One region of the Bacillus sp. EB106-07-01-XG149 genome, then DNA from elsewhere that is predicted to be linked to it. Evidence: riboswitches for the same ligand, from Rfam matches in the RefSeq annotation. Region 1 holds a riboswitch; the other holds the start of a gene.
The links. A riboswitch is a leader RNA that binds a small molecule or an ion and turns the genes downstream of it on or off. The one in region 1 is predicted to bind preQ1.

Region 1 (4,430 bases):
GGAATAACATGCAAACAGTAGAAGATTATCTTTCATTCTTACATACGAAAGGATTTAAATTATCAGAGGAAGCACAAGGATTTATTATGTTCGGACAAGGATATACTGGTGCATCTGATGGAATTGTGAACGCGGCAATAGAAGCGACAATTAAACATCAATTACAGTTTGATGGAAGTTATTTTGTTGCGTTATTAGAACGATTGAAAGAAGAAGAAATTACAGATAAAAAAAGCGCTAAGGCTTTTATGCGGAAGTTACAAGCGTAACTTCATGCAGCCTGCGCTTCTTTTTTTGTTTTGGAAGGTAATTCAACAAAAACCATGCCTAGGAAAATACATAGGCATCCGATAATAGCAGAGACAGAAAGTTGTTCGTTTGCAACGAGAACGCCTGTTAAGGCAGCAAAAACGGGCTCCATTGCGAAAATGATTGCTACTCTCGTTGGAGACGTATGTTTTTGTGCTGATGTTTGAATAAAAAAAGCAATGGATGTCGCAAATAGGGAAGTTAGAAATAGAGCGAATAAAAAGGAAGAATTCGTCCATAGTGCCACTGAAAATAATTTTTCCCAATCTTCAAACAAAAAAGCGCAAATAGAAGAAAACATACCGACAGCTAATACTTGCGACGTGCTTAACAATAAAGGTGATATTTTCTTAGAGAAGAAGCCGTTAACAAGAATATGGGCAGCGAAAGCAACTGCACAACCGAGAACGAGTATATCTCCAATGTTTAATTGAAAAGAATCACCAGCCGTTAATAAGTATAAACCTGCTGTTGCTACAGCAATGCCCATTACGATAAAAATGGTAGCTTTTTGTTTTAAAAAGATAAAAGACAAAATTGGTACCATAACGATACTAAGACCTGTTAAGAAACCAGCTTTTGAAGAAGTTGTATAAAGTAAGCCGAATGTTTGTAATACATAGCCAACGCATAAAAAGAATCCAACGATTAATCCAGCGAGACTACTCTGTTTTATATCTTGTTTTGAAGCTTTTTTTGAGAAAATCATTTGAACGAATAATAAAATAATTCCAGCGAATAAAAAGCGAATACCATTAAAAGTAAATGGACCAACGAAAGACATAGCATTTTGAACGACAACAAACGTAGCTCCCCAAATAAAAGAGACAAATAATAACGCAAGAGGAGCAATCCAATCTTTTTTCACACTCATACCCCCGTTAATTTTGTAAGATAGCTTTTCTAGCTAATTCATCAGCAACTTTATTTTGACTACTTGGAATCCACTTAATAAAAAAGAGATCGAAACTTTTTATGTACTGTAATGCTTCCTCTAATAGTGGTGCAAACATTTTGTTTTTTGCGTATTCTTTTTCGACAGCTCGCTCGACAAGTTGCGAATCTGTACGAAAAGAGACAATGTTATAATTATGCTCCGTGCAATATTTTAATGCCGCAAGTAAAGCGTGGTATTCTGCTTCATGATTGGACATTGTCCCAAGGGGCAATGATAATTGTACAGCTGGTTGCACCCCTTTAATAAACACTCCAGCACCAGAAGGACCAGGATTTCCTTTTGATGCACCATCAATATATACTTCAATCAAAATGAGAAACCTCCAAATTATAAGATGATCCCCTACTTATATGTTTCTTTGAAGTAGGGAATAGAGTAACTTAGCCGATTGTAATACTATAACGACATGTAAATGTTTCATTCGCTTGTAAAGATTGAATTCCTTTTTTTTCCTTGAAATCTTTTGCTGGATTTACTTCATCAGCAATCCCGTACCAAGGTTCAATACATAAGAAAGGTGCGTTCTCGCCTGGTGTCCATACGCCAACAAATGGGAAGCCATCAAATTCTACTTTTACAAATTTATTATGTTTATGAGAACGAATAGAGATTTCATCCGTATTCATATTTTCAAAAATAAGCGCATCATTTTTGAATAAATCGTATGTAAGTGGTAATTCATTCGTATTTTCAGCGATTAATTGCTTTTTACTTGAAAGGTAAGGTCCTTCTAATACGCTTGTTTCTAAGCGTTCAGAACCATTAAATGATAAATGATAATCTGTAAATGATTCGCCCTCTAATAAGGGGAAGTTGAAACCAGGATGTGCTCCGATTGAGAAGAACATCTCTTTTGAAGTAGGGTTATTTACTTCATATGTTACATGAACGATTTGTCCGTCTAGCTCATAAGAAACGAGTAATTCGAATTCGTATGGGTATTTTTTTAATGTTTCTTCATTACTAGTTACAATATAAGTGATTTTCGTTTCACTTTGTTCTTTTACAGAGAATGTAAGATCACGAGCAAAGCCGTGCTGTGTTAAAGAATATGGTTTACCATCTACGTAGTATGTATTATCTACTAATCGGCCGACAATTGGGAATAGAATTGGTGAGCGGCGCCCCCAATAAGTAGAATCGCCTTGCCATAAGTATTCAGTGTTATCTTCTTTTAAGCGAACGCTTTGTAATTCTGCACCTTTGTCAGAAATGGAAACGATTACTTTTTCATTTTGAATTGTTGCTGTCATGAAGTGAAACCTCCTAAATCTTTCATATGTTTTATTATACGTTGTCCAAAAGAAAAAAGGTAGTTAATGATAGGAATCTATTGACGAAAGAGTGTGTATTGCGTACAATATAATCTTGTTGCTTAAAAAACGAATAACGTGGTTCGAAACCATCCCACGTAAAAAAACTAAGGAGATTTTGTCATGAATATTAGAACATTAGTCGGTAATGGTATTTTAGCGGCATTATATATTGCTGTTTCTATGCTTATTCAGCCATTTGGCTTTACGAATGTACAGTTTCGTATTTCAGAGATGTTTAATCATCTTGTTGTATTTAATAAGAAAGCAATTTACGGAATTGTATTAGGTGTATTTTTAACAAATCTCTTTTTCTCACCAATGATCGCTTACGATTTAGTATTTGGAGTGGGGCAATCTATTCTTGCATTAGTTGCAACGATTATTTCTATGCGATTTATTAAAGGTGTTTGGGCTCGTATGATTTTTAATACAGTTATTTTTACAATTACAATGTTTATGATTGCAATTGAGCTTCATCTTGCATTTGATTTACCATTTATGTTGACTTGGTTAACATGTGCAATCGGTGAATTTGTTGTCATGGCAATTGGTATGCCTGTAATGTACTGGATTAATAAACGAGTACAATTTGAAAGATTTATGCAATAGATGAAAGAGCTATTCCTATAGGGATAGCTCTTTTTGTATGTAATCATATTGAATATAATGCTGTGACTCTTGATACAATATAATAAAATAAAGTGAGGCTTTCATTAGCTGACTACATATAAGAAGTCTTATATAAGGGGAATCTAGTATGAAATATAAAATTCATTGGTTGTATAAAACAAAGACCGGATTGCAGACGGAATTAACGACAGATTATATGAACATAGAAGATGTATTGCAATTTGCAGAGGATTTCGAGAAAACAGGAAGAGTGAAAGAACTATCATTTTATGATGAAATGGATGCAGAATGGTCATTAAAGGAAATGAAAAAGTTGAGTAAACAAGTGGAGGAAGAGCCCCAAGAAATACTCGTTTATTTTGATGGCGGTTATGATGTACAGACGAAAGAAGCTGGAGTAGGTATATGTGTATACTATAAAAAAGGAAATACAAAATACCGAATTCGCCGTAATGCATATATAGAAGGTATATATGATAATAATGAAGCGGAATATGCATCATTACTACATGGCATGAATATACTCGAGGAATTCGGAATTAAGTATGAAGCAGTTACACTTCGCGGCGATTCTCAAGTTGTACTGCAGCAATTGGCTGGAGAATGGCCTTGTTATGATGAGCATTTAAATCATTACTTAGATCAAATTGAACAAAAAGCGAAGCAAATGAAATTAAAACTTGTATGTGAGCCGATATCTAGAAAACAAAATAAAGAAGCGCATCAATTAGCTACGCAAGCATTAGAAGGAACAGTCATTGATAGTCATAAAGAAATAACCGAATAGAGAGGTGCAAAGGTGGATAAAAAGCAACTCATTACAGAGGTAAATGACTTATTAGAAACGTATTGTGAAGGGTGTTTCTTGCGAGAACATAATCGAAAGACAAATAGTAAGTATTACGCTCATTCATTTTGTATACGACAATGTACAGTTGGAGAAACATTGAAAAAGTATGGAGAACAGTTATCATGAAAAAACATCCAGAGAAAATTCTCTGGATGTTTTTTAGTGTCTTGCTTCGTTTAGTTGATGCTCGCATTTACTTAATTTCTTTTCCTCATTCATTAAAAATGGCTCATCTAAATCTGTCGCAACAGATTTCATAATTTCAAGCTGAGAGCGAGCGGCTTCTACAGCAGTAGTCGCATGCTCTAATGTATCTGGATCCATTGAAATTGTCGCTGACCCTACCATTTTTTGTGCTGTTTCTACA
Region 2 (4,430 bases), 240 kb from region 1:
CCTTCTCATTATACTCCGCGTTTATTTCCCCATACTAACGCATGAAGCTGTGGCAATACTTTTGCATTATTCATTTCTTTACAGTTAACCGCTTTTTCAATAAGCCACTCATATTTATCTAATAATTTTTTAATCAACATCGCATCATCCACAGTTTTTGTATCATCATTCCCTACTTGTAAGAAGAATGGAACATCTGGATAACGTTCGTGCATCTTAACTGCATACTCAAAGTCATAATCGTCAAATACTACTACCTTTAAACTAATATCTTTTCCTGCTAGTTTCTGAATAACAGCATCTAACTTCTGAAAATCAGTATTCATCGTCGAACTTGGTGGTTTTGGAGAAATCGTTATCTCATCAATTTGAAGTAACCAATCTTGCCATTTACTCCCTTGCGTTTCGATTGCCGTCCGCATTCCATTCTCTTTTAATATAGAAAGAAGAAACTCAATATTTTTCAACAATGCTGGATTTCCACCTGAAATCGTAACATGAGAAAAATTTTCGCCACCAATTTCTACAAGCTCGTTCCAAACGTCCTCTGCTGTCATCTGTCTAATTTGTTCCTTAGCCGATCCATCCCACGTAAAAGCAGAATCACACCATGCGCAACTATAATCACAGCCAGCTGTACGGATAAACATCGTCTTTTGTCCCACAACCATTCCTTCGCCTTGAATAGTCGGACCAAATATTTCTAAGACAGGAATTTTACTCATCGAGCATCCACTCCCGTCTTACTTCCGCATAACTAGTTGGCGTCTCGAAAAGACGAACAAATTCAACACGAGCTCCTTTATATTCGTTCGCACGATTATCTTTTAGTAATGCTTCTGCCATCTTTTCATAAATCCAAACGACCATGTTTTCAGCAGTCGTATTCATTGCTGGTAACGTTTCGTTTAAATAACGATGGTCTAAATAAATTTCTATTTCATTCTTCCAAATTTCTTTTATATCTCCAAAGTCAATCGCAAGACCTATTTCATTTACATATCCACTAATCCCAAATACAACTTTATATGTGTGACCATGTAAGTTTTTACATTTCCCCTCATAACAGTGTAAATGGTGTGCTGCATCAAATGTAAATTCCTTGCTGACCATTACTCTTTTATTATGATATTTGAGCTGTTTACGCTGAATATCCTTGTCCATTTTTTGCAAATTTTCTACGATGCGAAATCCAAAGAAATTATCCATTAGTTATTTGCTCCTTCGCGTTCTTGTAGGTACGTATCTAATCCTGCTTTACGAAGCTGACATGCTGGACATTCACCGCAACCATCACCAATGATTCCGTTATAACATGTTAATGTTTTTTCTCGAACAAATTCGAATGCTCCAAGTTCATCTGATAATTTCCATGTTTCCGCTTTATCAATCCACATAAGTGGTGTATGAATTACGAACGGATAATCCATGGATAAATTTAAAGTAACGTTTAACGATTTCACAAACACGTCACGGCAATCTGGATAACCACTAAAATCAGTTTCACATACACCGGTTACAATATGACGTGCCCCAACTTGTTTTGCTAATACAGCAGCAAATGATAGGAATAGTAAATTTCGTCCATCTACAAACGTCGATGGCAATTCACCTTCTTCATGTGTAATCTCCATATCCGTTCTAGTTAACGCATTTGGAGCAAGTTGATTTAATAGACTCATATCTAGTACCGTATGTTTAATTCCTAGCTCTTTTGCAATTTCCGCTGCACAATCAATTTCTAGCTTATGACGTTGATTGTAATTAAACGTTACAGCTTCTACTTCTGCAAACTGCTCTATTGCCCAAAATAAACATGTCGTACTATCTTGTCCTCCACTAAAAACAACAACTGCCTTTTCTTTTTTCATTTCACTCATTCTCCTTCTCTACTACGAATAAGAAGAAAGAACGTTCTTGAACTGTCACAATAAAAAAACAAAACAATACCTAAAGATATTGTTGTTTCCATAGTTTTTTATAGAGGGAGTTCGCGAACCTCTCCCGTGCAATGCACGGAATTCCTTCTTTCATTGACAAAGCTTATTGTAACATATTGTATACTACCATAAAAAATTTCTGATTTTTCCGCTATTTTTCATTTCATTTCTTTCATTTTATAGTATGATTAATTTAATGCGAGAAGAGAGGAGGCATACCACTGAAACCCTTTATTATTTATCTCTTTCTAAATATATTATTCATCCTTGTTACAATGCTCGTATACCATCTATTTTGGAATCAAAAAGGGAAACGTTCTCCTAAATTAAATTCAGCTATATTTATTGCATTATGTTGCCTCGCTACCATACTATGTATTACTTTCGGAGCAAAAACAAATTATGGATTTCAATTTGATATGCGCCATATCGTATTAATTGTCGGTACATTAACAGGAGGCCCTATTGCTGGTGCTTCCATCTTAACTGTATTAAACATATACCGCTTCTTATTAGGGGGAATAGGTGTTTTCCCATCGCTTATCGGTTCTATCCTTCTATTTATTGTCCTACTATTTACATATAAAGTTTTCAATCGAACTTCTAATCGTATAAAAGTAGCACTTGCCATTATCTACAGTCTCACATACGGATTTAGTTGGATACCTTTCTTCCTTTCAAAGGTTACAAATAAGACTGATTATATACCACATATTATTGTGTATGAGTTATGTACGATACTTGGTACGATACTTATTTTATATTTACTACACATATTACAAACTCAAGTTCGTCTTCAAAACGAACTTATGAATGCTGAAAAGTTTCATTTAATTGGAGAAATGGCAGCGTCCATTTCTCATGAGATTCGTAATCCATTAACTTCAACAAAAGGATTTTTACAACTTTTGCAGTCAGATACATGCACTGAGCAAGAGCGAAAATTATATATCGACATAGCCATTAACGGAATCGAACAAGCAAATCACGTTCTTACAGATTATTTAACCTTTGCAAAACCAAGTATTGAAAAAGAACAAACATTACAGTTAGAAGAAGAACTACTACACGCATTAGCGTTAATTACACCTCTTGCTAATTTAGCAAATGTGCGTACTCATTATATAAAGCAAAGCACTTCTTTTTTTATCGCGGGAGAAAAACAAAAACTAAATCAATGCTTGTTAAATATTTTAAAAAACTGCATTGAGGCCATGCCAAAAGGCGGTGATCTTTATTTCTCATTAGTTCCTGATCATAAGCATATTCAGTTATATATAAAGGATACAGGAGTTGGTATGGATCAAGAACAAGTAAAACGCCTTGGATCCCCTTTCTACTCAACGAAAGAAAAAGGAACTGGTCTTGGAATGATGGTCGTATTCAGTGTTATTCAAGCTATGAACGGAAAAATTGATATTATAAGCGAAAAAGGTACAGGTACAACCTTCTTATTAACTTTTCCACTCATACAAAAAACGTGATGAAATACTCATCACGTTTTTTCTGTTCCTTCAACTAATTCAGCAAAGGCTTTCACTTTACCATGTGGTTTTTGATTTTCTTTACGTGCTTTCCACGCGCGCTCTTCTTCTTTCTTTTTCTTGGACATACTTTTCAACTCCTTCTGTTCTTTCTCCATGTAGTATTCCAAAATAAGAAAGAAAACTATGCACGCATCAAAAAAGAAGTGGTCTCCCACTTCCTTCTGATTATCGTTGCAAAATTGCGTGTTTCGCCTCTTTTAACTGCGTAAGATGTCTTTGTTCATGCAAATCAAGAAATTGAACCCACTGATACAAATTCAAATCATTAAAAATAGGATGCTTTAATCCATTTTCAAATAAATCTTTTTCATCTATCACACTATGAAGCGCGTGTAATAGTTCTTGTCGTGAATGCTCTAGTAATTGAATTCCTTGCTGTTTTTTCATTAAAGTTTCTGTTGGTTCCATTTGCTGAGGAGCTTCTCGTTTATGTGTGCGATCAAGCGTAAGTTGGAGGTCTTTAAATGGAGTCGTGTTTCTTTCATTTTTTTGTAAAGCATATACAAGGGCAGATGTAACTGATTGTTCAACTAAATGCAAGTGATGCAAAATTTGAATAATACTCCATTTATCACGGCGTGGCTTTACATTCACTTCTGTATCATTTAACATTTCAATTTCTGATAATAGCGTGCTTCGAGTAGACTTTAATGAGTTCACCAAACTTTCTAAACTCACATCCATATTAGATTGAAGCATACTTCTTTCCCCCCTTTTTGTTGGTGAAAAGAGGTGCTCCTTATTAGAAACACCTCTTTAGTATTCTGAATTTTCTTTTATTATCTCATCATTTTCTCGTTATGTCGATGTTAAACATGTGAAAAAAAGCGCATGTTTTTTACAATTTTGTGTCGTCAATCGCACGTAGCCACGCTTCAATTTCTGTAATGACACTTTTCACACAACCTTCAGCAAATGGTGATGTTAAATTTGCAACTTCTAC

Region 2: it holds a riboswitch for preQ1, as region 1 does, so the genes downstream of both, queC (7-cyano-7-deazaguanine synthase QueC) here and AC3WTA_RS15635 (QueT transporter family protein) in region 1, are expected to answer to the same signal.

Annotation. Positions count from the first base shown of each region.
Region 1 is NZ_JBYTDP010000003.1:644,311-648,740, forward strand. Features, by position in the region: gene AC3WTA_RS15615 (DUF6123 family protein) at 9-269, shown strand; gene AC3WTA_RS15620 (DMT family transporter) at 272-1,177, opposite strand; gene AC3WTA_RS15625 (reverse transcriptase-like protein) at 1,191-1,577, opposite strand; gene AC3WTA_RS15630 (aldose 1-epimerase family protein) at 1,648-2,520, opposite strand; PreQ1 riboswitch class I at 2,653-2,697, shown strand; gene AC3WTA_RS15635 (QueT transporter family protein) at 2,704-3,192, shown strand; gene AC3WTA_RS15640 (ribonuclease H family protein) at 3,341-4,000, shown strand; gene AC3WTA_RS15645 (zinc-finger domain-containing protein) at 4,013-4,189, shown strand; gene AC3WTA_RS15650 (DUF2564 family protein) at 4,223-4,430, opposite strand, start outside.
Region 2 is NZ_JBYTDP010000003.1:400,325-404,754, reverse strand. Features, by position in the region: gene queE (7-carboxy-7-deazaguanine synthase QueE) at 9-725, opposite strand; gene queD (6-carboxytetrahydropterin synthase QueD) at 718-1,209, opposite strand; gene queC (7-cyano-7-deazaguanine synthase QueC) at 1,209-1,871, opposite strand; PreQ1 riboswitch class I at 1,965-2,008, opposite strand; gene kinB (sporulation sensor histidine kinase KinB) at 2,216-3,424, shown strand; gene AC3WTA_RS14325 (DUF6254 family protein) at 3,436-3,552, opposite strand; gene AC3WTA_RS14320 (DinB family protein) at 3,653-4,186, opposite strand; gene AC3WTA_RS14315 (M3 family oligoendopeptidase) at 4,326-4,430, opposite strand, start outside.